Regions from separate parts of the Streptomyces araujoniae genome, predicted to be linked through region 2. Evidence: riboswitches for the same ligand, from Rfam matches in the RefSeq annotation. Region 2 holds a riboswitch; the other holds the start of a gene.

Region 1 (14,380 bases), 2.7 Mb from region 2:
CGTCCTCGCTGTAGCGGTCCCGGGCCGCCACGGTGAGCAGTGACAGCTCCGCCGGGGCGGTCGCGCGGGCGGCGAAGGTGAGGGTCGTGGAGTCCAGGCCGCCCGACAGTTCGCAGCTGATCCGGTCCAGGCCGCCGACATGGGCCCGTACGGAGGCGGCGATGGCCTCCCCGACCCTGCGGGCGCCCTCCGCCAGGGGGAGTTCCGGCGGCGGGGGCTCCCACCAGCGGTACTCGTGAGGGCCGGGGGCGGCGGCCGTGCCCGGTGCTGCGACGGGCAGGGCCAGTCCGTACCCGGCCCCGGTCTCGTGCACGCCCCGCCACAGGGCGCGCCGGCTCAGGGGGTGCGGCAGGAAGTCGAGCAGGCGCAGGGCCAGCGCGCCGTCGTCCAGGGGGGCGCCGGTCAGGTGGGCCAGGACGGCCGGGCGGTCCGAGGCGATGGTCCCGGCCTGCGGGTGCCGGGCGTGGTAGATCCGGCGCAGCCCGGAGGCGGTGCCCCGGATCCAGGTCTCGCCGGAGATCCGGGCGATGACGTGGTGGAGGCCGGGGAGCCGGGCGAGGCGCCGCTCCAGCCCGGCCCGGTCGCGGGCGCCCTCCAGGAGGTCGGCGAGCACGGCCTCGGGGACGCGGCCGGGGCCGATGAGCACCAGGGCGTCACGGCCTCGGCGGAGGTGGCTGACCTTGCGGAACAGGGGGCGCGCGAGGACCCAAGGGCGGCCGGAGGGGTGCGGGACGGTCACGACGTCTCCGGTCCCGGTCGCGGTACTGGTCCCGGTCGCGGTGCTGGTGCTGGTGCCGGTCCCGGCCTCGATCCCGGGGCCGGTCGCGGTGCTGGCGGTGCCGCCGATCGCCGTCGGGGCGAACGCGGGCCCGGTCCTGGACGGGTCCGACGCCGCCCCGGTCGTCCCCGGTGCGGGAAGCTGCCCGGCCACCGTGTGGCCCGCCACGCTGTCCGGCAGGACGACGAAGTAGTCACGCAGCAGGCCGGGCATCTTCACCTTTCGGAAGTTCTCACACCGTGCACAGGGAACCGGTCGGCGGTTCAGATGATGCGCCGGACCCAGTACTCCTTGTACGAGCCGTAGAAGTAACCGGCGGTCTTCTTCGAAAAGTCGCCCTGCTTGAACAGCGACGGCTTCATGTAGGCCTTCTTGGCCTTCTCCTGCTGCTGCTTCATGACACCTTCCCTTCTGTGCGGTTGACGACCGTTATGCCCAACAGGTGGTCGCATAACTGGAGTTATTGGTGGGCCTGGTGTTCACCAGGTGATCACCAGGGCCATCATGTCCCGCCGCCGGACCGGTACGCGTGATTCCGACTTACCGCGCGAAGTTGGCCGGATAGTGCGAGCGGAGAGAGCGCGGCCGCGACGGCCCGTACCACCGCCGAGGCACCGACCGGTCGGCATGTGCAGTCGCACAGCGGCGGGCCGGTCCGATGCAATGGACTGGACCAATAACTACGGGCGGCGAGCCGACCCCGGCAGTGAGCAGCCAAGAGATCGCGCGGGGCGCGGCCGGACGGAGGAACCAGCGAGGCGGGGGCCCGGCAACGCCCGCACCGGCCCTACCTCACGCACGGTCGGCGCGCCACCGGCATCGACGAAACCGCTCGAACGTGTGTTGCCGTACGGTGCCAGGCACGGCAAGTAGCCATTCGGCCACTCCCGACCGCTCGTTCGGTTCCGTCCGGGACCGCTCGGGCACGCCGAGGCCCCCTCCGAGCCCGTCCGCACCCGCCCGAGCCCCGCCCGAGCTCCGCCTGCACCCTGTGGCCGCCCGCCCGCGCCCCCGCGAACACGCCGCGAGTGCGCTGTGATCGGGCGGCCCCGGGCCCGCCCTCGGGCCCATCCCGAGCGCGCCTTGGGCGCCCCATGAGGGGGGCCTGAGTCCGCCGGGGCGTCCGCCAAGACGTTCGCAGCGGCCCTCAGCGGCCCCGCGCGCCCGCCGCCTCGCGTACCCGGTAGACGCCCCACGCCGCCGCTCCGACGCCCGCGAGGAGGGGGATCATCCCGTAGACGACGAGCTGGCCCGAGTGCGCGTACCACCGGCCGCCGTCGAAGACCTGGGTCGCGGTGATCGTCTCGGGGTCGTCGCGGCCGTCGTGGTCCGCGAAGGTGATCCGGGTCCGCTCGATCCGCGCCGACGCGGGCATCCCGTCGACGTGGACGCGCAGGGACTCCCGGGCGACCCTCTCGCGCTCCGCCTCGTTGGCGCGCTGCTGGGCCCCGGTCTCCCCGAAGCAGTGCCAGACGGTCTGCCCCTTCTCGGCGCGCGTGTCGTGGCACGCGATCCGGCCGAAGGTCTCCACCCGCATGCCGAACAGCTTCGAGAGGCCCGTGCCGGTGACCACGATGAGGCCGCCCACCGCGCACAGGAGCGCCCCCGCGAGGAGCAGCGCGGCGCCCTTGAGCCGCCGCCCGCTCCACCGCCCGCGCTCCCCGCGCCCCGGCCAGCCACCGGTGTTCCCCGGCCTGGTGTTGCCCGACCCGGTGTTCCCCATGGCCGTCATGACCGCCCCGCCCCCGTTCCCGTGCCGCACGCGTCCCCCGCGCGCGTCAGCCGTTCCCGCGTATCCACCGTCGCCCGCGTGAACCGCTGCCCGTATGAACCGTTGGACCGTTCCCACGCGCCGGCGGTTCCCGTACGGCCCGGCTCCGCACTCCCCCCGCGGCCACGGACACGCCACAGGGGCGGCGCCTCCCGGCTGGGAGATGCCGCCCCTGTGGGACGTACCTGCGTACTCGGCGCACCTGACGCACCCGTCGTACGCGGAACCTCGATCGACCGGCGGACCGGAACCGATCAGAAGTCCATGTCACCGCCCGGCATGCCACCCGGGGCGGCCGCGCCGGCCTTCTCGGGCTTGTCGGCGATGACGGCCTCGGTGGTGAGGAAGAGCGCGGCGATGGAGGCGGCGTTCTGCAGGGCGGAGCGCGTGACCTTCGCCGGGTCGAGAATGCCCTCGGCGATCATGTCGACGTACTCACCCGTCGCGGCGTTGAGGCCGTGACCGATCGGCAGGTTGCGGACCTTCTCCACGACGACGCCACCCTCGAGACCACCGTTGACGGCGATCTGCTTGAGCGGGGCCTCCAGCGCGAGCTTCACGGCGTTGGCGCCGGTCGCCTCGTCGCCCGTGAGGTCGAGCTTCTCGAAGACGGCCGAGGCCTGGAGCAGGGCCACGCCACCACCGGCGACGATGCCCTCCTCGACGGCGGCCTTGGCGTTGCGCACCGCGTCCTCGATGCGGTGCTTGCGCTCCTTGAGCTCCACCTCGGTGGCGGCGCCGGCCTTGATGACGGCCACGCCGCCGGCCAGCTTCGCGAGGCGCTCCTGGAGCTTCTCGCGGTCGTAGTCCGAGTCGGAGTTCTCGATCTCGGCGCGGATCTGGTTGACGCGGCCCTGGACCTGGTCGCTGTCACCGGCACCGTCGACGATGGTCGTCTCGTCCTTGGTGATGACGACCTTGCGGGCGCGGCCGAGCAGGTCGAGACCGGCGTTCTCCAGCTTGAGGCCGACCTCCTCGGAGATCACGGTGCCGCCGGTGAGGATGGCGATGTCCGCGAGCATGGCCTTGCGGCGGTCGCCGAAGCCCGGGGCCTTGACGGCGACGGACTTGAACGTGCCCTTGATCTTGTTGACGACCAGGGTGGAGAGCGCCTCGCCCTCGACGTCCTCGGCGATGATCAGCAGCGGCTTGCCCGACTGCATGACCTTCTCCAGCAGCGGGATGAGGTCCTTGACGCTGCCGATCTTCGAGTTGACGATCAGGATGTACGGGTCGTCGAGCGACGCCTCCATACGCTCCATGTCGGTCGCGAAGTAGGCCGAGATGTAGCCCTTGTCGAAGCGCATACCCTCGGTGAGCTCCAGCTCCAGACCGAAGGTCTGGGACTCCTCGACGGTGATGACGCCTTCCTTGCCGACCTTGTCCATCGCCTCGGCGATCTTCGCGCCGATCTCGGTGTCGGCGGCGGAGATGGAGGCGGTCGAAGCGATCTGCTCCTTGGTCTCCACGTCCTTGGCCTGCTCCAGCAGAGCGGCGGAGACGGCCTCGACGGCCTTCTCGATACCGCGCTTGAGGGCCATCGGGTTGGCGCCCGCGGCGACGTTGCGCAGACCCTCGCGGACGAGAGCCTGGGCGAGGACGGTGGCGGTGGTCGTACCGTCGCCGGCGACGTCGTCCGTCTTCTTGGCGACCTCCTTGACCAGCTCCGCACCGATCTTCTCGTACGGGTCCTCGAGCTCGATCTCCTTGGCGATGGATACACCATCGTTGGTGATCGTGGGCGCGCCCCACTTCTTCTCGAGGACGACGTTACGGCCCTTGGGGCCGAGGGTGACCTTGACGGCGTCGGCGAGCTGGTTCATCCCGCGCTCGAGACCGCGCCGTGCCTCCTCGTCGAACGCGATGATCTTGGCCATGTGAAGTGGTCCTCCCGGACAGGGGTGGATTGCTCCGGACCGAGAGGCGCCCGCGACGGACGGCCTGCGTGCGTGGTGGTTCCTTGCCCCAACACGCCTGCGGGCCTCACCGGCCCGGTCCAAGTTCTGTCACTCTCACCTGGAGAGTGCTAATGCCAATGATTAGCACTCGACCCCCGAGAGTGCAAGCGCCTTGGACGAGAGCCCGCCATGCGGTCCCGGGTCGGTCCCCGCCCGATCCGGGACCGGTCCGGGCGTCCTCGCAGGCCGGTCCGGGCGTCCCCGGGGTCCGGTCCGGGCATCCCCAGGGTCCGGTCCGGGCGCGCCCGCGGATCGGTCCCGGCACGCGCGTAGGGCCCGATCCCCGGATGCCGGGGTCGGGCCCTACGTGCGTGAGTAGTGACGGCGGACGGCCGTGTCGGGCTCAGCCGACGGCGAGCTTGACCATGTCTGCCTGGGGCCCCTTCTGGCCCTGCGAGATCTCGAATTCAACTCGCTGACCCTCTTCGAGGGTGCGGTACCCGTCCATCTGGATCGCGCTGTAGTGGACGAAAACATCCGCACCACCGTCGACCGCGATGAAGCCGTACCCCTTCTCCGCGTTGAACCACTTGACGGTGCCCTGAGCCATGCCTAACTCCCCTATAACTGGCCCTTGCACGGGACCGCACTTCGCGGCCCCGGGTCGGAACTCACCCTCCGACAGGAGAGGGTGGGCAGCGCCGCAGCGCGTCGACCGCGGCCGAATGTATCCGCCCAACTGCCCTCTGCAACAGGTCAATCGGACGAGAATTCCGGGCACGGCCGAACGCCCGAATATGCGGGATTGCTGAGATTTACGGGCAAGTCGGGCCAGGCAAAGGTGACTTATGCCTCAAGGGGTTCACGCACTTTGGCTGCTTCTTATCGGGTCCGGGCGCATTCTCATATGCGGGCGGCGCGTGCAGCGAAGGGGGCTTCCCCAACTGTACCGTGCTCAACCATGCAGAATTGCCCCCTCCTCCCCGAGGGGCGGAGGGGGCAATGGTGTTCGTTCGGGTTCAGCAGCCGCCGGCCACGGCAGGGATGATCGAGATACCGGCGCCGTCGGGCGTGGCCGCGTCCAGGCCGCCCTCGAAGCGCACGTCGTCGTCGTTGACGTACACGTTCACGAAGCGGCGCAGCTTGCCCTGGTCGTCCAGGACGCGGGCGGCGATGCCGGGGTGGTCCTTCTCCAGGGACTCGATGACCTCGGCGAGCGTGGCGCCCTCGGCCGGGACCTCGGCCTGGCCGCCCGTGTAGGTGCGGAGGATGGTGGGGATGCGGACCTTGACGCTCATGACGGACGCCTTTCTGACTGCTGCGGTCGGGCCGATCGGGGCGATCGGGATGATCAGGCGGAGGCGAGGCCCGCGGCGCGGAACGCGTCCAGGCTCGGCTTGATGGTGGCCGTCGCCTGCGAGGTCGCGGAGACCGCGTCGAGCGTCTTGAGCCCGTCACCGGTGTTCAGGACGACGGTGGTGAGCGCCGGGTCGATCACCCCGGCCTCGATCAGCTTCTTCGTCACGCCGACCGTGACACCGCCCGCCGTCTCGCCGAAGATGCCCTCGGTGCGCGCCAGCAGCTTGATCGCGTCGACGACCTGCTCGTCGTTCACGTCCTCCACCGCGCCGCCCGTGCGGCGGGCGATGTCCAGGACGTACGGGCCGTCCGCCGGGTTGCCGATGGCCAGGGACTTGGCGATGGTGTTCGGCTTCTGGGGGCGGACCACGTCGTGCCCGGCCTTGAAGGCGGCGGAGACCGGGGAGCAGCCCTCGGCCTGGGCGCCGAAGATCTTGTACGGCCGGTCCTCGACCAGGCCGAGCCTGATCAGCTCCTGGAACCCCTTGTCGATCTTCGTCAGCTGGGAGCCGGACGCGATCGGGATGACGATCTGGTCGGGCAGCCGCCAGCCGAGCTGCTCGCAGATCTCGTACGCCAGGGTCTTGGACCCCTCGCCGTAGTAGGGCCGCAGGTTGACGTTGACGAAGCCCCAGCCCTCGCCGAGCGGGTCCCCGATCAGCTCGGAGCAGAAGCGGTTCACGTCGTCGTAGTTGCCCTCGATGCCGACCAGCTCACCGCCGTACACCGCGGCCATGACGACCTTGCCCTGCTCCAGGTCGTGCGGGATGAAGACGCAGGAGCGCAGTCCGGCGCGGGCGGCGGCGGCGCCGACGGCACCGGCCAGGTTGCCCGTGGAGGAGCAGGAGAGGGTGGTGAAACCGAAGGCGCGGGCGGCCTCGACGGCGATCGCGACGACGCGGTCCTTGAAGGAGTGCGTCGGGTTGCCGGAGTCGTCCTTGACGTACAGACCGCCGGTGACGCCCAGCTCGCGGGCGAGGTTGTCGGCCTTGACCAGCTTGGTGAAGCCGGGGTTCAGGTTGGGCTTGCCGGCCACGTCGGCGGGGACCGGCAGCAGCGGGGCGTAGCGCCAGATGTTGTCGGGACCGGCCTCGATGCGCTTGCGCAGGGCCTCCGGGTCACCGGCCGGCAGGTCGTACGCCACTTCCAGTGGCCCGAAACAGGACGCACAGGCGAAAAGGGGGCCGAGGTCGAAACGCTCGCCGCACTCGCGGCAGGAAAGCGCCACGGCGGGACCGAGGTCCACGGAAGCGGTGGTGGCATTACCTGCGATGGTCTGAACAGCCATGATGGCGGAGGCCCTTTCTCCTCATCTTCCTCGCAGCGCATTTCGCCGCAAGACGGAATTGGCACCTTCCCCACCGTGACCTCGCGGTCGGCAGGAGGGTTGCCGGGACTTCAACGGGCCGTTCCCTCAGTCCCTCTGGATGAGCTCTGTGGCACCGGATCTTCGATCCGGGCGTTTGTGTGACGACGGACCCCGACATGCGACGGTCGTCCGCGTTGTTCAAGACTGTAACCGAAGGACGGGACGGTTGAGATAGTCGTCCGAACGGCGAGATGGATCACACACAGGGAGTTCAGACCGTGCTCGAAGAGGTGGAACGCTGGCTGACCAGGCGGTCCTGGTCGTCCGCCGACCGCCCGCTGGACCGGCTCCTCGACGCCCGGACCGCCGAACCGCACCGCACCTCGGTGAGTGTGGTGCTGCCCGCGCTGAACGAGGAGGCCACGGTCGGGGCGATCGTGGCGACGATCCGGCGGGAGCTGATGGAGAAGGTCCGGCTGGTGGACGAACTGGTGGTGATCGACTCCGGTTCGACCGACGCGACCGCCGCCGTCGCCCGGGAGGCGGGCGCGCGGGTGGTCCACCGGGACGCGGTGCTGCCCCGGATACCGGCCCTGCCGGGCAAGGGCGAGGTGCTCTGGCGGTCGCTCCTGGTGACCAGCGGGGAGATCGTCTGTTTCGTCGACGCGGACCTCAAGGACTTCTCGGCGGACTTCGTCTCGGGGACGGTCGGCCCGCTGCTCACCGATCCCACGGTGCACTTCGTCAAGGCGATGTACGACCGCCCGTTCGGCGACACCGCAGGTCAGGGCGGTCGCGTCACCGAGCTGGTGGCCCGCCCGCTGCTCAACCTGCACTGGCCGCAGCTGGCCGGGTTCGTGCAGCCGCTGGGCGGTGAGTACGCGGTACGGCGCTCGCTGCTGGAGCGGCTGCCGTTCCCGGTCGGTTACGGAGTGGAGCTGGGGCTCCTGGTCGACGCGCTGCACACCGTGGGCCTCGACGCGCTGGGCCAGGTCGACGTGGGGGTGCGGCGCCACCGCCACCAGGACGGGCAGGCGCTGGGCCGGATGGCGGCGGCGATCTACCGCACGGCCCAGCTGCGGCTCTCCCGGGGCCATCTGGTGCGGCCCGCGCTGACCCAGTTCGAGCGGGGGGCGGAGGGGTTCGTGCCGCGCACCCATGCGGTGGACACGGAGGAGCGGCCGCCCATGCGGGAGATCGCGGAGTACGCGGAGCGGTGGGCGGCGTGAGGCGGGCGCGGGGCTCCGGCAGCTCCGAGGCGGGCGCGGAGCTTCGGCAGCCCCGAGCCGTGCGCGGGCGAGGCGGCCGGCGTGAGGTGTGCGCGGGCGCGGTGGGTGGCGCGGTGCCGGTGACCGGTCCGCCGGACGCGCGTTTGGCGGCTTCCCTTACGGGCTAGGTTCCGCTACATGGTCACCGAGCATGCCGAAGCCACCGCCCAGGTCCTCGTCGCGTCCAACCGCGGCCCCATCACGTACACGCTCGGCGAGGACGGAGCGCTCGACGCCAAGCGCGGCGGCGGGGGGCTCGTCTCCGGGCTGAGCGCCGTCGACGACAAGCTGTGGGTCTGCGCGGCCCTCGGGGAGGGCGACCGCGAGGCGGTGCGGCGCGGGGTCGGTGAGCCCGGCGTACGGATGCTGGACATCGACGCCGAGGTGCACGCCGACGCGTACAACGGCATCGCCAACTCGGTGCTGTGGTTCGTCCACCACCTGCTGTACCAGACCCCCGTGGAGCCGGTCTTCGACGCGGAGTTCCGGCGCCAGTGGGCCTCCTACGAGACGTACAACCGGGCCTTCGCCCAGGCCCTCGCGGAGGAGGCGGGGGAAGGGGCGGCGGTGCTGGTCCAGGACTACCACCTGGCCCTCGTCCCCGGGATGCTCCGCGAGCTGCGCCCGGACCTGCGGATCGGCCACTTCTCGCACACCCCGTGGGCGCCGGTGGACTACTTCCGGCTGCTGCCCGACGACATCGGTGAGCAGTTGCTGCGGGGCATCCTCGGCGCGGACCGGGCCGCGTTCCTGACCCGCCGGTGGGCGGACGCGTTCATCGGCTGCTGCACGGAGATCCTGGGCGGGACGGGCCGGACCCGGATCGGGGTGCACGGGCTGGGGGCGGACGCGGACTTCCTGCGCCGGCGCTCGCGCGAGGCGGACGTGGACGAGCGGATGGGCGCGCTGCGGGAGCAGGTGGGCGAGGACCGGAAGACGATCGTACGGGTGGACCGCACGGAGCTGTCCAAGAACATCGTGCGCGGCCTGCACGCCTACCGGGCCCTGCTGGAGACCCGCCCGGAGTGGCGCGAGCGCGTGGTCCACGTGGCCTTCGCCTACCCCTCCCGCCAGGACCTCGCGGTCTACCGGGACTACACGGCTGCGGTGCAGTCGCTGGCCACGGAGATCAACGGGACGTACGGGACCGAGAGCTGGACGCCCGTCGTCCTCCACGTGAAGGACGACTTCGCCCGCTCGCTCGCCGCGTACCGGCTGGCGGACGTGGCCCTGGTCAACCCGATCCGCGACGGCATGAACCTGGTCGCCAAGGAGGTCCCCGTCGTCTCCGACCACGGCTGCGCGCTGGTGCTGTCACGGGAGGCGGGGGCGTACGAGGAGCTGGGCGAGGACGCGATCGTGGTGAACCCGTACGACGTGGCGGGCACGGCGGAGGCGCTGCACGAGGCCCTGTCGATGGGCACCGAGGAGCGGACGGGCCGCACGAAGCGGCTGGCGGAGGCGGCGACGGCGCTTCCGCCGCAGCGCTGGTTCCTGGATCAGCTGGAGGCGCTGCGGCAGGAGTGAGGGGAGCCGCTCACGGCGCTCACGGCGCTCAGCTCCGTACGCCCGGCGTTCCCGGCGCTCAGCTCCGTGCGCCGGCACTTCCGGCACTTCCGGTACGGCTCGGAGGCGGTCGGGCCAGATGTGCGCGAGCGCGGCTCAGAGGCGGTCGGCCAGCGCCGCCAGGAGCTCCACCACGGCGGCCGGTCCCGGCACCAACAGGTCCGCGCGCTCGGCCAGTTCGGGCACCTCGGCGCTGCCGCTGCACACCAGCAGTCCCGGGATCCCCTCCGTGCCCGCGCCGCGCAGCTTCTCCACCGTGGCGAAGGCGGCGAGGTCCCCGAGGTCGTCGCCCGCGTACAGCACGGAGGTGGCGTCCACCTCCCGTACGTACTCCGCGAGCGCGACGCCCTTGTCCATGCCCGGCGGGCGCAACTCCAGGACCTGGCGGCCCGGTTCGAGGATCAGCCCGTGGCGGGCGGCCAGCTCGCCGAGGGGGCCGCGCAGGGTCTCGAAGACGGCCTGCGGGTCGTCGGCACGGCGGGTGTGGACGGCGACGGCCTGGCCCTTCTCCTCGATCCAGGTGCCGTGCCAGGCGCCGAACTCGTGCAGTACGCCGGGGAGTTCGGCACGCGCCTCGGCCACGCCGGGGTGCGGGGCGGGAGCGTTCACGGTGCCGGTGGCGGCATCCCAACGCTCGGCGCCGTAGTGGCCGAGGACGACGAGGTGGTCCAGGCCGGGGACGCCCGCGAAGCCGCCGTACCGCACGGCCACGCCTGCCGGGCGGCCGGTGATCACGGCGATCGAGGCGACCTTCGGGGCGAGCGCGGCGAGCGCCTCGGCGGCGCCGGGGTGGGCGCGGGCCTGCTCGGGGTCGGGGACGATGTCGGCGAGCGTGCCGTCGAAGTCGAGAGCGACGACCGCGCGGCCGGGCCGTTGGAGGATGGCCTCCAGGCCCTCCCGTCCGGCCGGAGTGGTCGGGGTCGGCAGAGGTACGGAGTGGCTGCCCATGGGGTGAGCGTAGCAATGCGGCCCCTCCGGCGATCGGGGAGCGGAGATTCGGGGCAGCGCCGCCCGACGCGGACCATCGACGCCCCAGGCCCGCCCGGGGCTCCGCCCCGCACCCCGCTCCTCGATCGCCGGAGGGGCTTGAACTGCGCGCCCCGGCCCGTCGACGCGGGCCCGCCGGGCGCATCCGCCCTCCTCAAGCGCCGGAGAGGCTTGAATCGCGCTTCGCAGCCGAAAGCCGAGGGGGCGAATCCAGCCCCTCCGGCGTTCGAGGAGCGGGGGCACGGGGGCAGCGCCCCCGAGGGGCCGGGATTCACCGTCTCCCCCGGCGCTCCTCCTTCAGGCGGCGGAGGCGGTTCACCGTGACCGGGTCCTCCCGCAGCGCCCGCTCGTCCTCGATCAGCGCGTTGAGCAACTGGAAGTACCGCACCGGGGACATCCCCAGCTCCTCCCGGATCGCCCGCTCCTTCGCCCCGGGCCCCGCCCACGGCCTCCGCTCCAGCGCGAGCACCGCCCGCGCCCGGGCGGACAGCCCGGCGGAAGCGGAAGCGGACGGCGGGGGCCCGGAGCCGGATCCGGGCTCACCGGAGCCGGGCTCGGCACCGGAGGCGGGCTCGGCACCAGGCTCGGAGTCGGAGCCGGGCTCGGCACCGGAGGCGGGCTCGGCACCAGGCTCGGAGTCGGAGACGGACTCGGCACCGGAGGTGGGCTCGGCACCGGACTCGGCACCGGAGGTGGAGTCAGCGCCTGGCTCGGAGTCGGAGGTGGTCATACCGCCAACCTAGCCGCGACCACCCACACCGCGCCCAGGCCCCGATCCACGCGCCCCGACCCCGGGCCCGGCTGGGCCCCCCGCGCCCGCTACTCCGCGCTCTCCGCGCGCGTCGCCTCGGACGCTATCGAGCCGAGCACCCGCTCGGGGCTGCCGCCGGGGGCGACCGCCTCACCGATGTTCTTCTTGACCGACTCGCTCACCGTCGCCCAGGACGTCTTGCCGAAGGGGGGCAGCTGGGAGTTGGGCAGCGCGGCCAGGAACTCGCGCAGCTTCACGTGCTTGTTGTCGGTCTCCATCTCGGCGGAGGCGCTGCCGGTCACCGGGAGCAGGTCGTACTCGTCGGCGAAGGCGAGGACGTTCTCGTCGGAGTAGGCGTAGTCGAAGAACTTGCCGATCGCCTGGCGGTTGCCGTTCTGCTTGAAGCCCATCATCCAGTCGGCGACGCCCATCGACCCCTTGGTCGGGCCCTCCGCGCCGGGCAGCGGCACCATGCCGACCTTGACGCCCTTGGCCTCGGCCTCCTCCATCAGCGTGGGGTGGCCGTTGAGCATGCCGACCTCGCCCTTGGTGAACGCCTCGAAGGCCTTCGCGCGGTCCAGCTTGCCCGGGGCGACGGGGCCGGTGAGGCCCTTGCCGACGAGGTTGTCGCGGAGCCAGGTGAACGTGGCGATGTTCTGGGCCGAGTCGATGTCGTACAGGCCGACGTCGTCGACGTAACCGCCGCTGTTGCTGAGCAGCCACATCATGGTCTCGGCCTGGGCCTCCTCCTGGCCGAGCGGGAGGGCGAAGGGGTACTTCACCCCCTGGGCCTTGAGCGCGGCGGCCCCGCTCTGGATGTCGTCCCAGGTCTTGGGGGCCTTCAGGCCCGCCTGGTCGAAGAGGTTCTCGTTGTAGAAGAGCAGCCGGGTGCTGGCGACGAACGGGAGCCCGTACAGCGTGCCGTCGACCTTGCCCGCGTCCGTGAGGGAGGGGAGGAAGTTGGCCTGGGTGCGGATGGAGACCATCTGGTCGACGCTGTAGAGCTTGTCGGCCTTGGCGAAGTCGGCGTAGGCACCGATCTGGGCGATGTCGGGGGCCTTGCCCTCCTTGACCATCTCGGCGACCTTGCGGTCGACGTCCTTCCAGGAGAGGACGTTGACCTCGACCTTGATGCCGGGGTTCGCCTTCTCGAAGCCGGCCACGAGGCCGCTCCAGTACTTCTCGGAGCTGTTGGCCGCGCTCGTGCCGTAGTCGGCGGCGACCAGCTTCAGGGTGACGTCGCCCGTGCCGCTGTCCTCCCCGCAGCCCGACAACGTTGCCGTCATACCCAGCGCGGCAACCACCGCGGTCAGAACCGTAAAGCGCCGCTGCACAGCCTCGCCCATCCTCGTTGACACTCCACCTGATCACGGACGGTGGCGTACCGTCACCGTGCGGGACCTCTCCTGGGCCGGCCGCGGTGCCGCCACCCGTCCTGCCACCGTCCGGGTGAACAGCGATTTTCCCCCATACCGGAGGGGGAGGTCTACACCACCGGAGTATCGCTTCGGCAACGTGTACGGGCTCCGGAGGCCACAACTGGCTTACGTGGTCTGGCAGTCGGAGCCCCGAACCCGTATCTTGGTCCAGACCATTGGGCGCGCGGAGCCCTGCCATGGATCCTTTGCGGGTGCCCATTTCACCGCTTTCCCAGGGAAAACACCCCGCGCCCCTTCGTTCATCATTTTGTATGGATGCGCAACAAACTGCGCTAGTGGACTAGACCTTTTAGGGGTCGGCGGGCGAAACTGTCTCCCGTGAGACATGTCATCGCCCTCGATGTGGGCGGCACCGGAATGAAGGCCGCGCTGGTCGGGACCGACGGCACGCTGCTGCACGAGGCGCGGCGGGCCACCGGCCGGAAGCGCGGCGCCGACGCGGTCGTCGAGACCATCCTCGCGTTCGCCGCGGAGCTGCGCGCCTACGGCGAGGAGCACTTCGGCGAGACCGCCGTGGCCGCCGGGGTCGCCGTGCCCGGCATCGTCGACGCCGAGAGAGGGATCGCGGTCTACTCCGCCAACCTGGGCTGGCGCGACGTGCCGATGCGGGCCCTGCTCGCCGAGCGGCTCGGCGGGATCCCGGTCGCCCTCGGCCACGACGTCCGCACCGGAGGGCTCGCGGAGGGCCGTATCGGCGCCGGGCGGGGCGCCGACCGCTTCCTGTTCATGCCGCTCGGCACCGGGATAGCCGGGGCCATCGGCATCGGGAGCACCATCGAGGCGGGCGCCCACGGGTACGCGGGCGAGATCGGCCACATCGTGGTCCGCCCCGACGGCCCCCTGTGCCACTGCGGGCAGCGCGGCTGTCTGGAGACCCTGGCCTCCGCCTCCGCCGTGACCCGGGCCTGGGCCGCCGCGTCCGGCGACCCGGAGGCGGACGCCGCGGACTGCGCCAAGGCCGTCGAATCCGGCGATCCGGCGGCGATCGCGGTCTGGCGGGACGCGGTCGACGCGCTCGCGGCCGGACTCGTCACCGCGCTCACCCTGCTGGACCCGCGCACGCTCATCATCGGTGGCGGGCTGGCGGAGGCCGGGGAAACCTTGTTCACACCACTGCGTGCGGCCGTCGAGGAACGCGTCACGTTCCAGAAGCTGCCCCGCATCGTCCCGGCGGCCCTCGGGGACACCGCCGGATGCCTGGGCGCGGGGCTGCTCGCCTGGGATCTACTCTCCACGGAGGTTTCCGCCTGATGG
Region 2 (14,380 bases):
GACGGATCTCTTGTGGCGGGTGACGGCGGCCCGGTTGCGCTCCAGCTCGGTGAGGGCGCGGGTGGCCTCGGCGCGGGTCTGGGCGAGCCCGCGCTGGGCGTGCCGGAGCTTGTCCAGGGTCAGCGCCTGGCGGGCTCCGGCCCGGTCGAGGGCGGCGGCCCGATCCAGATAGGTGTCCGGGTCGGAGGAGAGCAGCAGGGCCAGGGCCGGGTCGATGGCTCCGGTGCGGTACTGGGCGCCCGCCATCGCGCCGAGCGCGTTGCGCATCCGGTTGACGGCCTCCTGGCCGCGGGCGGTCGCGTCCTGGGCCCGGTCCGCCTCGCCGCGCAGCCGTGCCACCCGCTCCCCGGCCTCGTTGTACCGCTCGGTGGCGCGCTCGGCCTCGCCGTAGAGCCGGTCGACGGCGGCCCTGGCGCTCTCGCGGGTGTCCTTCGGGTCGGCGCTCGCCGGGGCTCCGGTGAGGGTGGCGGCCGCGGTGGCCGCCGCTGCCGAGACGACCGTGACACGGACGCTCCGGGGGATGCCGGACTGGGTGGGACGGCGATGGGACACCACAGGAAGCCGCACTTCCTTCCGCTGACGCAGTTGACGCAGGAACGCGCGGCCCCCTGCCGCCCGGGAGGGGGCGGACCGATGGGCGGGAGCCGCACAGCAGCCAGACAGTAATCGGACGACTACCGGGCGGCCAACGACCGCGCCGGTGGCGGAGGTGGCGTCGAACGGCGCTGCCCCGCCGGTGACCTCGGTCTCCGGCGGGGCAGGGCGTCAGCGTGGGGTGAGGTGATTCCCTCGTTCGGGCGTCTTCCTCGGTGGGCGTGGCGCCCGGGGTGCCGGGCGCCTCGCTCCAGGTTCGTACGCGTCAGATGCGGACGCCGAACTGGAAGGTGCCCATGTAGTCCATCGACTCGTAGCGGACGACGGTGCCCGGCTTCGGGGCGTGCAGGATCTGGTTGTTCCCGGCGTAGAAGCCCACGTGCGACAGGCCGTTGAAGAAGACCAGGTCGCCCGGCTTGAGCTGGCCGCGGCCGATCTTCACGCCGTCGTTCTGCTGGGTGTAGGTGGTCCGGCTGATGTTGACACCGGCCTGGGCGAAGGCCCACTGGGTCAGCCCGGAGCAGTCGTAGGAGTTGGGGCCGGAGCCGCCGGAGACGTACGGCTTGCCGAGCTGGGTGGCGGCGGCGGAGAGGGCGGCGGCGCCACGGTTGGAGGCGGGGGCCTCGTTGCCGAGCTGGACGCGCTCGCTGGTGGCGCGGCTGGCGCGGTCCTTCGCCGCCTCCTCCTCCTGGATCTTCGCGCGCTCGGCGGCGGTCAGGCTGTTGAGGAGGCGCTGCGCGTCGGCCAGCTTGCCCTGGTACTTCTTCTTGTTCTCGCCGAGCTGCTTGCGGACCTCGGCGAGGTCGCCCAGCTTGTCCTGGGCCTCCTTGCGCTGCTGCGCGAGGGTGCGCTGCTTGGCCTGGATCTTCTGCAGGGACTCCGTCTGCTTGACCGTCAGCTGGTCGAGCGCGGAGGCCTGGTCGAGGAAGCTGTCCGGGTCCGAGGCGAGGAAGAGGGCGACCGAGGGGTCGATGCCGCCGGAGCGGTACTGCGCGGTGGCGATCGAACCCAGCTCGCCGCGCAGGGTGTTCAGCTCGTCCTGGCCGCGGGCGACCTTGTCCTGGAGCGCGTCGACCTGCTTCTTCAGCTTGTCCTGCTGCTCCTTGGCCCCGTTGAACTTCTCGGTGGCGGCCTCGGCCTCGTGGTAGAGCTTGTCGACCTTCGCCTTGACCTCGTTCTTGGTCGGCTTGGGGTCGGCGTGGGCGGCCTGGGAGGTCAGGGCCACGGCCGCGGCTGCGGTCGCGGTGAGCACGGTCACGCGCGCGCGGCTCGGCTGCTTGGGACGACGGTGGGACGCCACGAAGGCGAGCTCCTTCTTCCTCAGAGCCGCCTACCGGGCTGTGGGGAGGGATTCCCCGGCTCCGTACGCTCACGGACTCGGCGGTTCCTTCGCCGTCACCCCCAATGGGTGATCAACCGTGCGAAGGTTCGAGGCCTGACCCTAGTGACCATCTTGTGATCAGTTCAAATCCTCACAGGATTTTTCTCGTCACATCAGGCACTTCTTTACTCTCACCGCACCACGTGTAGCGATGACTTGACGGTACGTTCCCAGAAATCCGGCATGTCACACATGTCGAACATTCATCCCTGGACGCGCGAAAGCCGCTTGAGGAGCAAGACGGACGCGACGGGCCGGGCACCGGCCTTGGCCACCCCGTCGGCCACCTCACGGTCGGTCGAGACGACCACCACGGGCCTCCCCGGGGGTTCCGCGCGGGCGAGTTGGCGGATCAGCTCGTCCGCGGTGACCCCCGCCTTGCTGAAGAGCACCCGCACCCCGCGCGGCGGGGCGAGCAGCACCGGCGCGGCCAGTTCGGCGCCGTCGAAGACACAGGTCACCTCGGCACCGGACTGCGCGGCCAGCATCGACAGACCGCCCAGCAGCCGCAACCGCTGCTTCTCCAGCGGCATCTGCGGATAGCCGGTCTTGGTGACGTTGTAGCCGTCCACGATGAGGTGCGCCTGCGGCAGCGCCAGCAGCTGGTCGAGCAGCGCCGGGTCCGTCTCGGAAAGCGCCCTGGCGGCAATGTCCTTGGGGGACATCCGGCCCGGCTCCACCGCGTCCACGCTGTCGGCCGGGCGGGTCGTCACCGGGGGCAGGGCCAGCTCGCGGCGGAGCCCCGAGGCGGCGTCCAGCACGGTGTCCAGCAGCAGCCGCAGCCGCATGTCCTCCACCGAGCGGCCCTCGCGGGCGGCCCGCCGGCTCGCCTCCAGGGCGGCCTCGGCCTCGCCGAGGCGGTGTTTGAGCCGGCGCGACTCGCTCTCGGCGGCGGAGAGCTGGGCCGCCGCCTCGGCCCGCTGGGCGTCCGCGTCGACGGCGCTGCGGCGCAGGGCGGCCTCGCCGCGCTTCACCTCGCTGAGCGCGGAGCGGAGCTTGCGGTGGAGCGACTCGGACTCCTTGCGGGCCGCGTCCAGCTCGGCGCGGAGCCGCTCGGCCTCGGCGCGGGTGTGGGCGCGCGCCCGCTCCAGCTCCTCGCGGAGCTGGCCCAGTTCACGGCGGGTCTCCTCGCCCACCCGCTCCGCGTCGGCCCGCTGGACCTCCTCGCCGGCCGCCTCGACCAGCTTGACCCAGCCCACCGGGCGCAGCACATAGGCGGCCGCCGCCACATCGACCGGGTCGGCGGCGGCGGGGGGCGCACCCGCCTCCAGCGCACCGGCCAGCTCCGGCTGGGCGTGGCTCAGCCGCTCACCGATGCGCCGCCGGAAGAGCGGGTCGCTCTCCAGGGCGGCGGCCATCGCGTTCCCGGCGAACTTGGCCCGCCGGGTCGGGGTGAACCGGGCATACTGCCGCAACTGGGCGGGCAGTTCGGCGACGGTCAGCCCGCCGAAGGCCTCCGCGACCAGGGCGACGACCCGCCGCCGTACGCCTTCGGGCAGCGGACGGTCGAGCGCCTCTGCGCCGCCGTCGGCCGCATCGGCCGGTTCGGCGCCGCTGGTCGGCTGTTCCACCGTCCGTCACCCCATAGATATGTCTGTCGGTGCGCTCCCTCAGGAGGCGGCACCCGGCCTGTCCACCAGTTCGATCTGGTCCACCGCGTTGCACCAACGACAGCGGACCGACTCGATGGTCTCACTGACCACCTCCCGCTCCTCGACACTGGACTCACCGGCCAGGTCGAGATGGACGTACTCCACGACCTTGGAGGACCGCGTCACGTCGAAGCGCGTGAGATTGCCGCACAGGGTGCAGCGCCAGCGGGTCGAGTCCGTCGGCAGGGGAACCGTCGTCATCGTTGCGTCCTCTTTCGTCGTCTCCAGGAGCCCGCGCCGGGCGCGCCGCCGCGACTCCACCTGTCTACGTCAAGGATCTCGCGGTGCGCCGTCGAACTGCGGAAGTCCTGGCGTAACCCTACGGCCTCGCGTATAGGCATCGGCACGGCGAGGCGCTCCGTCCCGTTCTCCCCCGGTACGTCATGCTCTGTACATGATCGACGTACGGCGGTTCGCCCGGTGGACCACGGCCGCGGGGGCCCGGGAGCGGACGGCGGGCGGGGCGCCGGTGACGTACGGGCTGATCGCCCTGTGCGGCGCGGTCTTCCTGATCAGCCCGCTCTCCGGGTTCGGCGGCGCCTCCTACGGCAGCCAGGACGCGCTGCTCGCCGCGCAGGCCGGGTACTTCGAGCGGTGGGGGGTGATCCCGGCCGAGCTGTGGGAGGGCTCGCCGCGCGCCCTGCTCACCCCGTTCACCGCGCTGTTCGTGCACGGCAGCTGGCTGCACCTGCTGGGCAACCTGCTCTTCCTCTACGTGTTCGGGGCGATGGCCGAGGAGCGCATGGGCCGGGTCCGCTTCGCGCTCTTCTACGTGGGGTGCGGCTATCTGGCACTGGTCTGCTACGCGGCGGTCCACGCGGACTCGGGCCAGACGCTGGTCGGCGCGTCCGGCGCGATCTCGGCGGTGCTCGGTGCCTTCCTGTACCTCTTCCCGAAGGCGCGGGTGACGAGCCTCTTCCCGTTCCTCTTCTTCCTGCCGCTGCGCTTCCCGGCCTGGATCGTGCTGGTCTTCTGGTTCGGACTCCAGTGGGCGGCGGCCCAGGCGGCGGACGCGGGGCCGGGGGTGGCGTATCTGGCGCATGTGGCGGGGTTCGCGGCCGGGTTCCTCTGCGCCTGGGTGGGCTATGGGCGGAGAGCTAGAGTGAAGGTTCCAGCCACGGCGACCGAGGGAGACAGACAGCCGTGATCACCGCGATCGTGCTCATCAAGACCAGCGTGGACCGGATTCCGGAGATCGCCGAGGCCATCGCCGCGCTGGACAGTGTCAGCGAGGTCTTCTCCGTCACCGGCACCTACGACCTGATCGCCATGGTCCGGGTCGCCCGCCACGACGACCTGGCCGATGTCATCCCCGGCCGCATCAGCAAGATCCCCGGCGTCGAGGGCACCGACACCCATGTGGCGTTCCGTACGTACTCCCAGCACGACCTGGAGGCGGCGTTCGCGATCGGCCTGGACGCCTAGGGGGTGTCCGGCCCCGATCCGCCGGACACCCCCTGGACCGTACGCACGTCGGCCGGGGACGGGCAGCGCGCCCGTCCCCGGCCGAGGTGTTGTCAGACCGTACGGGCGGCCTCGCCCCGGTCCGGGACGCAACGGCCGTCCTCGGTGCGGTACTTCCACTGGGCGCCCTCGCGGACCAGTTCGGAGACCGCGCGCAGGAACCGCTCGATGTGCTCGTCCGGCGTACCCGCGCCGAAGCTGACCCGGATGGCGTTGAGGGACCGCTCGCCCGGCTCGGCCTCGGGGGCGCCGCACTCGCCCGGGTCCTGCGGGTCGCTGCCGAGGAGGGTGCGGACCAGCGGGTGGGCGCAGAAGAGGCCGTCGCGGACGCCGATGCCGTACTCGGCGGAGAGGGCGGCGGCGAAGTGCGAGCTGTTCCAGCCGCGCACCACGAAGGAGATGACCCCGACCCGGGGCGCGTCGTCCCCGAAGAGCGAGAGCACCTGGACCTCGGGCACCTCGGCCAGCCCCTCACGGACCCTGCGCACCAGTTCCTGCTCCCGGGCCACCAGGGTGTCGAACCCCGCCTCGGTGAGGGCCTTGCACGCGGAGGCGATGGAGTAGACGCCGATCACGTTGGGCGAACCGGCCTCGTGGCGGGCGGCCGTGGTGTGCCAGTCGACGTCCACGCCCCCGTCCGCGCGCCGGGCGACCTTGCGGGAGGCGCCGCCGCCGGCGAGGTACGGTTCGGCCGCCTGGAGCCAGTCGGCGCGGCCCGCGAGGACACCCGAGCCGAAGGGCGCGTACAGCTTGTGGCCGGAGAACGCGACCCAGTCGACGTCCAGTTCGGCGATGTCCACCGGGTGGTGCGGGGCGAGCTGGGCGGCGTCCAGGACGATCCGGGCGCCGTGCGCGTGCGCGGCGGCGGCCAGCTCCTTCACCGGCCACAGCTCACCAGTCACGTTGGAGGCACCGGTCACGCACACGAGGGCCGGGCCGTAGGGGTCGCGGTCCGCGAGCGCCCGCTCCAGGGCCTCGACCGCCTGGCCGGGGGTGCGGGGCGCGTTGAGGTAGGTGACCCGGGCGTCGCGCCAGGGCAGCAGGGAGGCGTGGTGCTCGGTCTCGTACACGAACACCTGGCAGCCGGCCGGGATCGCGGCGGCCAGCAGGTTGAGGGAGTCGGTGGTGGAGCGGGTGAAGACGACCTGGTCGTCGGCGCGGCAGCCGAGGAACTCCGCGACCGTGCGGCGGCTGTTCTCGAAGAGGTCGGTGGAGAGCTGCGAGAGGTAGCCGGCACCGCGGTGGACGCTGCCGTAGTACGGGGCGTACGCGGCCACGTCGTCCCAGACCCGCTGGAGGGCCGGGGCGCTGGCGGCGTAGTCGAGTGCGGCGTAGGTGACTTCACCGCCGGTAACGAGCGGAACGGTGACATCCTGCCCCAGAACGGGCAGCGGGGCACAAACCGACGGGTCGAGGGCAGCGGTGGAGACAGGCATGGCGAACTCCCGTAACAGGCAGGCGAAATCGACGCGCCGGCGGATACGCGGCGGCGCGGAGATGGAAGGAAAAGAGGGTGCGCTGAAGAAGGGCGGTCAGCTCAGGGCGTGGAGAAGCCCCGGGACGAGCCCTAACGCATTCGCTTGCTCACAAGAGGCTCCCTAGGGACCAGGACCCCGGGGGCTGACGTCCAGTGGACGCCGAGGGGCCCGCGCTTGCCGCAGACCTCGCTGCCTACGGCCTGGTCTTCACCCGGGGCACCCCGCCACGGACGGAGGGTTGCCGGACAGCGGGCCGGGGCCGTAGTCGCTGTCACTCATGACCTGCGCAGTATCTTGCCATACGCACGGGGACGCGCAAGGGCGCGGTCCGGCATCCGGACCGCGCCCTGCGTCACATCCGGCGCCTCAGGCGTTGCTGGCCGCCACCCACCGCTCCAGGGCACGCTTGGCGGCCCCGGAGTCGACGGCCTCGGCGGCCACCTGGATCTGCGCCGCGATCCGCTCGGTCAGCGGGCCGGTCCCCGGGTCCAGCGCGACGAGCGCCGCCGCCGCGTTGAGCAGCACCGCCTCCCGTACCGCGCCGCCCTCGCCGTCCAGCAGCCGGCGGGCCACATCGGCGTTGTACGAGGCGTCGGCGCCGCGCAGCGCCTCGACGGGGACGATGGTCAGCCCGACGTCGCGCGGGTCGAAGGGCTCCTCGCGGACCTGCCCGTCGCGGACCACCCAGATCCGGGAGGTGGCGGTGGTGGTCAGCTCGTCGAGCCCGTCGTCACCGCGGAAGACGAGCGCCGAGTTGCCGCGCTCCGCGAGCACGCCCGCGACGATGGGCGCCATCCGGGCGTCGGCCACCCCGATCGCCTGGGCGCGCACCTGGGCCGGGTTGGTGAGGGGGCCGAGGATGTTGAACGTGGTCTGCGCCCCCAGCTCCCTGCGGGCCTTGGCGGCGTACCGCAGGGCGGGGTGGAACTTGACCGCGAAGCAGAAGGTGATGCCCGCCGCCTCCGCGACCTCCACCACCCGCTGCGGGGTCAGCTCCAGGTTGACGCCGAGCTTCTCCAGGACGTCGGAGGAGCCGCTCGCGGAGGAGGCGGCCCGGTTGCCGTGCTTGACGACCTTGGCGCCGGTCCCGGCGATGACGATCGCGGCCATGGTCGAGATGTTGACGGTCTTGGCGAGGTCGCCGCCGGTGCCGACGATGTCGACGGTGCGGCCGGGCACCTCGATGGTGTTGGCGTGCGCGTACATCGCGCGCACCAGCCCGGTGACCTCCTCGACGGTCTCGCCCTTGGCCCGCAGCGCGACCGCGAAGCCGGCGATCTGCGCGTCGGTGGCCTCGCCGCTCATGATGCGGTCCATCGCCCAGGCGGTCTCCTCGGAGGAGAGGTCCTCGCCGCGCAGCAGGGGGTTCAGCAGGCCGGGCCAGGAACGGTCCGCCACGCTGTCGCCGCCGCTCGGGGTCACAACGTTCATGGTCCGCTCCAGGGGGTCCACAGCCGGGAAAGATACGGCTCCACCCTATCCAGCCACCGGGACCGCGAAGAGCCCCGTCCATCGAATGGACGGGGCTCCCGCGGTGGCGATCAGTTCAGGCGATCAGTGGTGGCCGTGGCCCTCGGTGATCTCCTTGTACTCCTCGACGGTGGGCTTGGCGATCTGGCTGTTCTCGCCGTAGTAGCCCTTGCTGAGCCGGGCCCGGACCTTCTCTAGTACGGGGATCTTGCGCTTGACCCCGTTCTCGTCGACCTCGGGACCGAGTTCGAGCGGGGTGTACTGGTGGTGCTGCGTGAGCGTGTGCAGCTTGTCCTGGGAGAGCGGCTCGTGGATCTCCACGAACTCACCGTGCGGCAGGCGCTTGATGATGCCGGTCTCGCGACCGTGCAGCACCTTCTCCTTGTCGCGGCGCTGGAGACCGAGGCAGATCCGCTTGGTGACGATGAACGCGATGACCGGTCCGACGAAGAAGAAGATCCGGACGAACCAGGAGATGGCGTTGATCGACAGGTGGAAGTGCGTGGCCCACAGGTCGTTACCACCGCCGACGAGGCCGATGAAGTACGCCGTGATCCAGGCGACGCCGAGCGCCGTACGGGTCGGGGCGTTGCGCGGGCGGTCCAGGATGTGGTGCTCGCGCTTGTCCCCGGTGATCCAGGACTCCAGGAACGGGTACACCGCGGGCAGCGTGAGCACCAGTCCGAAGAGGACCAGCGGGATGAACACACCCAGGTTGAGCGTGTAGCCCCAGTGGCTGATCTCCCAGCCCGGCATCACACGGACCAGACCCTCGGCGAAGCCCATGTACCAGTCGGGCTGGGCGCCGGTGGACACCTGGTCCGGGCGGTACGGTCCGAGCGCCCAGATCGGGTTGATCGTGGCGATGGCCGAGATGATCGCGATGATGCCGAAGACGAGGAAGAAGAAGCCTCCGGCCTTCGCCATGTAGACCGGCAGCAGCGGCATGCCGACGACGTTCTTGTTCGTCTTGCCGGGGCCCGGGTACTGCGTGTGCTTGTGGAAGACCACCAGGATGAGGTGGGCCACCAGCAGGCCGAGCATGATGCCCGGCAGCAGCAGGATGTGGATCGAGTAGAACCGGGCCACGAAGTCGTGGCCGGGGAACTCGCCGCCGAACAGGAACATCGAGATGTACGTACCGACGATCGGCACGGACAGGATGGCGCCCTGGGTGAAGCGGACACCCGTACCGGAGAGCAGGTCGTCCGGGAGGGAGTAGCCGGTGAAGCCGGTGAACATACCGAGCACGAAGAGCAGGAAGCCGAAGACCCAGTTGATCTCGCGCGGCTTGCGGAAGGCGCCCGTGAAGAAGACGCGCATCATGTGCACGAACATCGCCGCGAGGAAGATCAGCGCGGCCCAGTGGTGGATCTGCCGGACCAGCAGACCGCCGCGGACCTCGAAGCTGATCTTCAGCGTGGAGGCGTAGGCCTCCGACATCCGGATGCCCTGCATGGGCTCGTACGGGCCGTGGTAGACGACCTCGGTCATGCTCGGCTGGAAGAACAGCGTCAGATACACACCCGTGAGGATGATGATGATGAAGCTGAAGAGCGCCACTTCACCGAGCATGAAGGACCAGTGGTCCGGGAAGATCTTGCGCATGTTGGCCTTGGCCAGGCCGTAGATGCCCAGCCGGCCGTCGGCCCAGTCGGCGACCCGCTCGCCCGCGGGTGCCTTGCGCTGTCCCGCCTGGTCGGCGGGCGGGGTGGTGGTCGCAGTACTCATCCGCGCTCCCAGAAGGACGGACCGACGGGCTCGTCGAAGTCACCGAGCGCCTCGAGGTTGCCCTCGCTGTTCACGCCGATCCGCAGCTGCGGAAGCGGGTGACCGGCCGGACCGAAGATGACGCGGGCGCCGTCGGAGAGGTCGAAGGTGGACTGGTGGCACGGGCAGAGCACGTGGTGTGTCTGCTGCTCGTACAGGCTGATCGGGCAGCCGACGTGGGTGCAGATCTTGGAGAAGGCCACGATGCCCTCGTGGGCCCAGTCGCGCTGGCGCTTGTCCTTGATGTCGTCCGGCTCGATGCGGACGATCATCAGGGCGGCCTTGGCGATCTGCGAGAGGAAGTCGTGCGAGTCCTCCTCCAGGCCCTCGGGCTTGGCGAAGGTCAGCGATCCCACGGGGACGTGCTCCGGACGGAGCGGCTCGCCCGTGTTCATGTTGACGAGCAGCTTGCCCTTGGCCCACATCGTGGTCCGCAGCTTCTTCTCCGGGAGCGGACCGAGGTCGCGCAGCAGCACCACACCGGAGAGCGGCACCAGGGCCAGCGCACCGAAGAGGGTCGTGCGGATGAGCTTGCGGCGGCCGATCGCCGACTCCTCGGCACCGGCCTTGAAGTCGGCGAGGACCTTCGCCTTGACCTCGGGGGTCGCCTCGATCGCGTGGCGCTCGTCGGCGACCTCGACGTCGGACATCAGGGTGCGCGCCCAGTGGACGGCACCCGCGCCGATGAAGAAGAGCGCGAAGCCGAGCGTCAGCCCCAGGGAGAAGTTGAGGGGGCTCACATGGCCGAAGGGCCAGATGTAGACGATCTTGTCCACGGGGAAGATGACGTACGACGCGATGAAGCCCACCGTCGACAGCATCGAGAGCGTGAACATGAACGCGACGGTCCGCTCGGAGCGGTTCGCGGCGCGTTCGTCGATGTCCTGGATACGCGGCTGGTGCGCCGGCAGCCCGGGGTCGGCGAACGGGTCGTCCGTACCCTCCACCGCGCCGTGCGCGGTCTCCTGCACTACGGGCAGGTTGTCTTCTGGAATCTTTTGGCTACTCATGACTTCTTGGCCTTAGCGGTGTGGGCCGCGACCCAGGCGGCGGCTGCGACGAGTGCGCCCAGCCCGAAGATCCAGGCGAAGAGCCCCTCACTGACCGGGCCGAGACCGCCGAGGGAGAGACCGCCGGGGCTCGCCGTCTCATCACCGTTCACGGACTTGATGTACGCGATGATGTCCTTCTTCTCCTGCTCCGGCATGGTCGTGTCGGGGAAGGAGGGCATGGACTGCGGGCCGGTCTGCATGGCCTCGTAGATGTGCTTCGGGCTCACGCCTTCCAGGCTGGGCGCGTACTTGCCGTTGGTCAGCGCGCCTCCCTGGCCGGTGAAGTTGTGGCACTGGGCACAGTTGTTGCGGAACAGCTCGCCGCCCTTGGCGATGTCCGCACCGGCCGGGTCGACCTGCTTCTCGGTCGGCGTGATCGGACCGGCGCCGAGCGACGCGACGTACGCCGCGAGCTGGTCGATCTCCGCCTGGGTGTAGATCTTCTTCTTCTTCGGTACCTGGGCGCCCGGCTGCTGCGCGGGCATACGGCCCGTACCGACCTGGAAGTCGACGGCGGCGGAGCCCACGCCCACGAGGGACGGCCCGTCGGAGGTGCCCTGACCGCCGGTTCCGTGGCAGCTGGCGCAGCCTACGGTGTAGAGCTTCTTGCCCTCGTCGATGGCGAGGGACTGGGCGGTTTCATCGGCCTGCGCCTTGCCCGCAGGCGCAAACGCGGCGTACAGCCCCCCGGTAGCCGCCAGCGCGAGGAGTAGTACGACGACCGCCGCCAGCGGATGGCGTCGTCGTGCGGAGAGCTTTTTCACGGATTACCCCGGTGTCAGGATCTTCTGCGTCGATGGTGGGTGGGTGCGAGCCCGGTTACTTGATCATGTAGATCGTTGCGAACAGGCCGATCCACACCACGTCCACGAAGTGCCAGTAGTAGGACACGACGATGGCCGCGGTGGCCTGGTCATGGGTGAACCTCTTGGCCGCGTACGTCCTGCCGAGGACCAGCAGGAAGGCGATGAGTCCGCCCGTCACGTGCAGTCCGTGGAAGCCGGTGGTCAGGTAGAACACCGAGCCGTACGGGTCGGAGGAGAGGGAGAGCCCCGCCTCCTTGACCAGCTCCACGTACTCCAGGACCTGGCCGCCGATGAAGATCGAGCCCATCACGAACGTCACGATGAACCAGGTGCGGAGCTTCTTCACATCGCCCCGCTCGGCGGCGAAGACGCCGAGCTGGCAGGTGAGTGAGGAAAGCACCAGGATCGTGGTGTTCGTGGCCGCGAACGGGAAGTTCAGGTGCCCGGCCATCTCCTTCCAGTACTCGGGTCCCATCACCGATCGAAGGGTGAAGTACATCGCGAAGAGGGCCGCGAAGAACATCAGCTCGGACGCCAACCAGATGATGGTTCCGACGCTGGTGAGGTTCGGCCGATTGACCGACGGGTGCGCGTGCCCGGTTTCTACTGTCGTTGCTGTCGCCACGACCGACATTATGTCGGTCGCTTATCCCGCCCTCACTCCGGGGGGTGCCGTTCGGTGTGTCAGCGCCGTGTGTCCTGCCCGAACGGCCCATCGAATCGGTGTCCTTACCGGTGCTGACGGCGGGTCGGTCGGAGTACGATCCGCGCATCGGTTCATGCCCCGAGAGCCCCGAAGACACAGATGTCACGGAGGAACAATGCAGGCGACCGCCACGGTCCTGGTCTACAGCGACGACGCCAACATCCGCGAGCAGGTGAAGCTGGCGGCCGGCCGCAGGCCCGCCGCCGACGTGCCGGAGGTGCGGTTCCTGGAGTGCGCGACGCTTCCGGCCGTGCTGGCGGCGCTGGACGCCGGCGGGGTCGACGTCTGCGTGCTGGACGGCGAGACGGCCCCCGTCGGGGGCATGGGCGTCTGCCGGCAGATCAAGGACGAGATCTTCCACTGCCCCCCGGTCCTCCTTCTGATCGGCCGCCCGCAGGACGCGTGGCTGGCCACCTGGAGCCGCGCGGAGGCCGCGGTGACGCTGCCGGTGGACCCGGTGGAGTTCTCCGAGGCCCTGGCGGCCCTGCTGCGCGCCCGGCTCTCCGTGGAGGCGTGAGCGTCCCCCGCGGACACGTGAGGAGCGCCCCGCGGTGCGGGGCGCTCCTGCCGTGCCCGGTCAGACGTGGGGCCGCAGGCGGGCCGCCTGGAGCGTCTGGGGGCTGTCCGGCACCCCCTCGTTGAGGGCACTGCCCTTCTGCCACTTCTCCCAGGGCAGGTTCCAGTCGCCGAACCCGTTGTCGAACGGGGTCATGGTCTCCCCCGCGCTGCCGACCACCTTGACGATGTCGCCCTGGCGCACGGTGTCGAAGAACCAGGCGGCGTTGCTGGTGCTCATGCCGGTGCAGCCGTGGCTGACGTTGGCGGAGCCCTGGGAGCCGACGGACCAGGGGGCGGCGTGGACGTACTCCCCGCTCCAGGTCACCCGTGCGGCGTAGTAGACGGGCAGGTCGTACGACTCCGAGGAGCCGGCCGCGATGCCGATGGACTCGCCGCGCATCCGTACGTAGTACTCCTTGGCGAGCACCACCTTGACGCCGTTGCGGGTGGAGAAGCCGGGCTTGCCGGTGGTGACCGGAATGGTGTTGATCACTTCTCCGTTGCGCAGGACCGTCATGGTGTGGGTCGAGGCGTCGGTGAGGGCCTCGACCCGGTCCCCGGTGGTGATCTTGAGGGGCTTGGCCTCGGCCCCGTAGAGGGCGTTGGTCACCTTGATGCCCGCCAGGTTGGAGCGGACCTCGATGGTGGCGTTGGCAGGCCAGTACTCCTGGGGGCGGTAGTGCAGCTTCTTGTCGTCGACCCAGTACCAGGAGCCGGTGGCGGCCGGGGTGGAGCGGACCTTGAGCGCGCGTTCGACGGTGGCGCGTGAGGCCTTGTCGGTGACCGGAGCGCTGAGTTCCGCCGTGATGGGCTGTCCGACGCCGTAGGTGCCCGCCTGAGGGCCGAAGGAGACCTTCAGCAGCTTCTTGGGCGAGGAGGTCTCGAAGGAGAGCGTACGGGTGCCCGGAGCGCCGTCCTCGTTCTCGGTGGCGACCCTGACGGTGTATCCGGTTCCGGCGGCCAGCGGGGCGGTGGAGCGCCAGCGGCGGCCGTCGGCGGAGAGCTCGCCCGCGAGGTGGCGGCCGCCGGTATCGACGGCGCTGACGTCGGTGATGCGGCTGTCGACACCCTTGACGGTGACTTCGAGCGGTTTGTTCGGATCGGCCTTCTCGTTCTTGGAGGGGCCGTTGAAGGAGACCTGGTCCCCCGCGTCGTACGGCTTCGTCGACAGCGGATGTCCGTCGGAGCCGCCACAGGCGGTCGCACCCGCGCCGAGGGTCACGACCAGCAGAGTGCAGCTCACTACGGTGCGGATGCGCGGCGTGTGGTTCATGACCTCACGCTAAGAAGATTCATCCGATCCAGCGCGTCCAGTGCCTCCGAACGAGCGAGGGGCCCGCGTCGCTTCCTTGCGACGCGGGCCCCTCGTGGGGTAGTGCGGTGGCACCCTCAGGCGGGTGTCACTGGGTGCGGTTCTCGCCGCGGTAGTACTCGAAGACCCAGCCGAAG

The links. Region 2 has a riboswitch for S-adenosylmethionine ahead of ACQ9ZG_RS07495 (aminotransferase class V-fold PLP-dependent enzyme). Riboswitches for the same ligand answer to the same signal wherever they lie in the genome.
Region 1: another riboswitch for S-adenosylmethionine. It lies ahead of thrC (threonine synthase); the one in region 2 lies ahead of ACQ9ZG_RS07495 (aminotransferase class V-fold PLP-dependent enzyme).

What each region holds. Positions count from the first base shown of each region.
Region 1 covers NZ_CP194070.1:4,401,866-4,416,245, reverse strand. The annotation lists gene ACQ9ZG_RS18905 (asparagine synthase-related protein) at 1-991, opposite strand, end outside; gene ACQ9ZG_RS18900 (keywimysin-related RiPP) at 1,042-1,176, opposite strand; gene ACQ9ZG_RS18895 (hypothetical protein) at 1,926-2,510, opposite strand; gene groL (chaperonin GroEL) at 2,804-4,426, opposite strand; gene ACQ9ZG_RS18885 (cold-shock protein) at 4,851-5,057, opposite strand; gene ACQ9ZG_RS18880 (MoaD/ThiS family protein) at 5,467-5,745, opposite strand; gene thrC (threonine synthase) at 5,799-7,094, opposite strand; SAM riboswitch class I at 7,113-7,240, opposite strand; gene ACQ9ZG_RS18870 (glucosyl-3-phosphoglycerate synthase) at 7,394-8,344, shown strand; gene ACQ9ZG_RS18865 (alpha,alpha-trehalose-phosphate synthase (UDP-forming)) at 8,522-9,910, shown strand; gene otsB (trehalose-phosphatase) at 10,046-10,897, opposite strand; gene ACQ9ZG_RS18855 (DUF3263 domain-containing protein) at 11,208-11,426, opposite strand; gene ACQ9ZG_RS18850 (ABC transporter substrate-binding protein) at 11,756-13,033, opposite strand; gene ACQ9ZG_RS18845 (ROK family protein) at 13,484-14,377, shown strand; gene nagA (N-acetylglucosamine-6-phosphate deacetylase) at 14,377-14,380, shown strand, end outside.
Region 2 covers NZ_CP194070.1:1,746,464-1,760,843, forward strand. The annotation lists gene ACQ9ZG_RS07465 (C40 family peptidase) at 1-555, opposite strand, end outside; gene ACQ9ZG_RS07470 (C40 family peptidase) at 860-1,894, opposite strand; gene ACQ9ZG_RS07475 (NYN domain-containing protein) at 2,179-3,546, opposite strand; gene ACQ9ZG_RS07480 (hypothetical protein) at 3,586-3,828, opposite strand; gene ACQ9ZG_RS07485 (rhomboid family intramembrane serine protease) at 4,022-4,774, shown strand; gene ACQ9ZG_RS07490 (Lrp/AsnC family transcriptional regulator) at 4,771-5,052, shown strand; gene ACQ9ZG_RS07495 (aminotransferase class V-fold PLP-dependent enzyme) at 5,145-6,527, opposite strand; SAM riboswitch class IV at 6,735-6,852, opposite strand; gene trpD (anthranilate phosphoribosyltransferase) at 6,936-8,000, opposite strand; gene qcrB (cytochrome bc1 complex cytochrome b subunit) at 8,124-9,770, opposite strand; gene qcrA (cytochrome bc1 complex Rieske iron-sulfur subunit) at 9,767-10,819, opposite strand; gene qcrC (cytochrome bc1 complex diheme cytochrome c subunit) at 10,816-11,625, opposite strand; gene ctaE (aa3-type cytochrome oxidase subunit III) at 11,681-12,301, opposite strand; gene ACQ9ZG_RS07525 (DNA-binding transcriptional response regulator) at 12,489-12,890, shown strand; gene ACQ9ZG_RS07530 (L,D-transpeptidase) at 12,951-14,204, opposite strand; gene ACQ9ZG_RS07535 (cytochrome c oxidase subunit 4) at 14,332-14,380, opposite strand, start outside.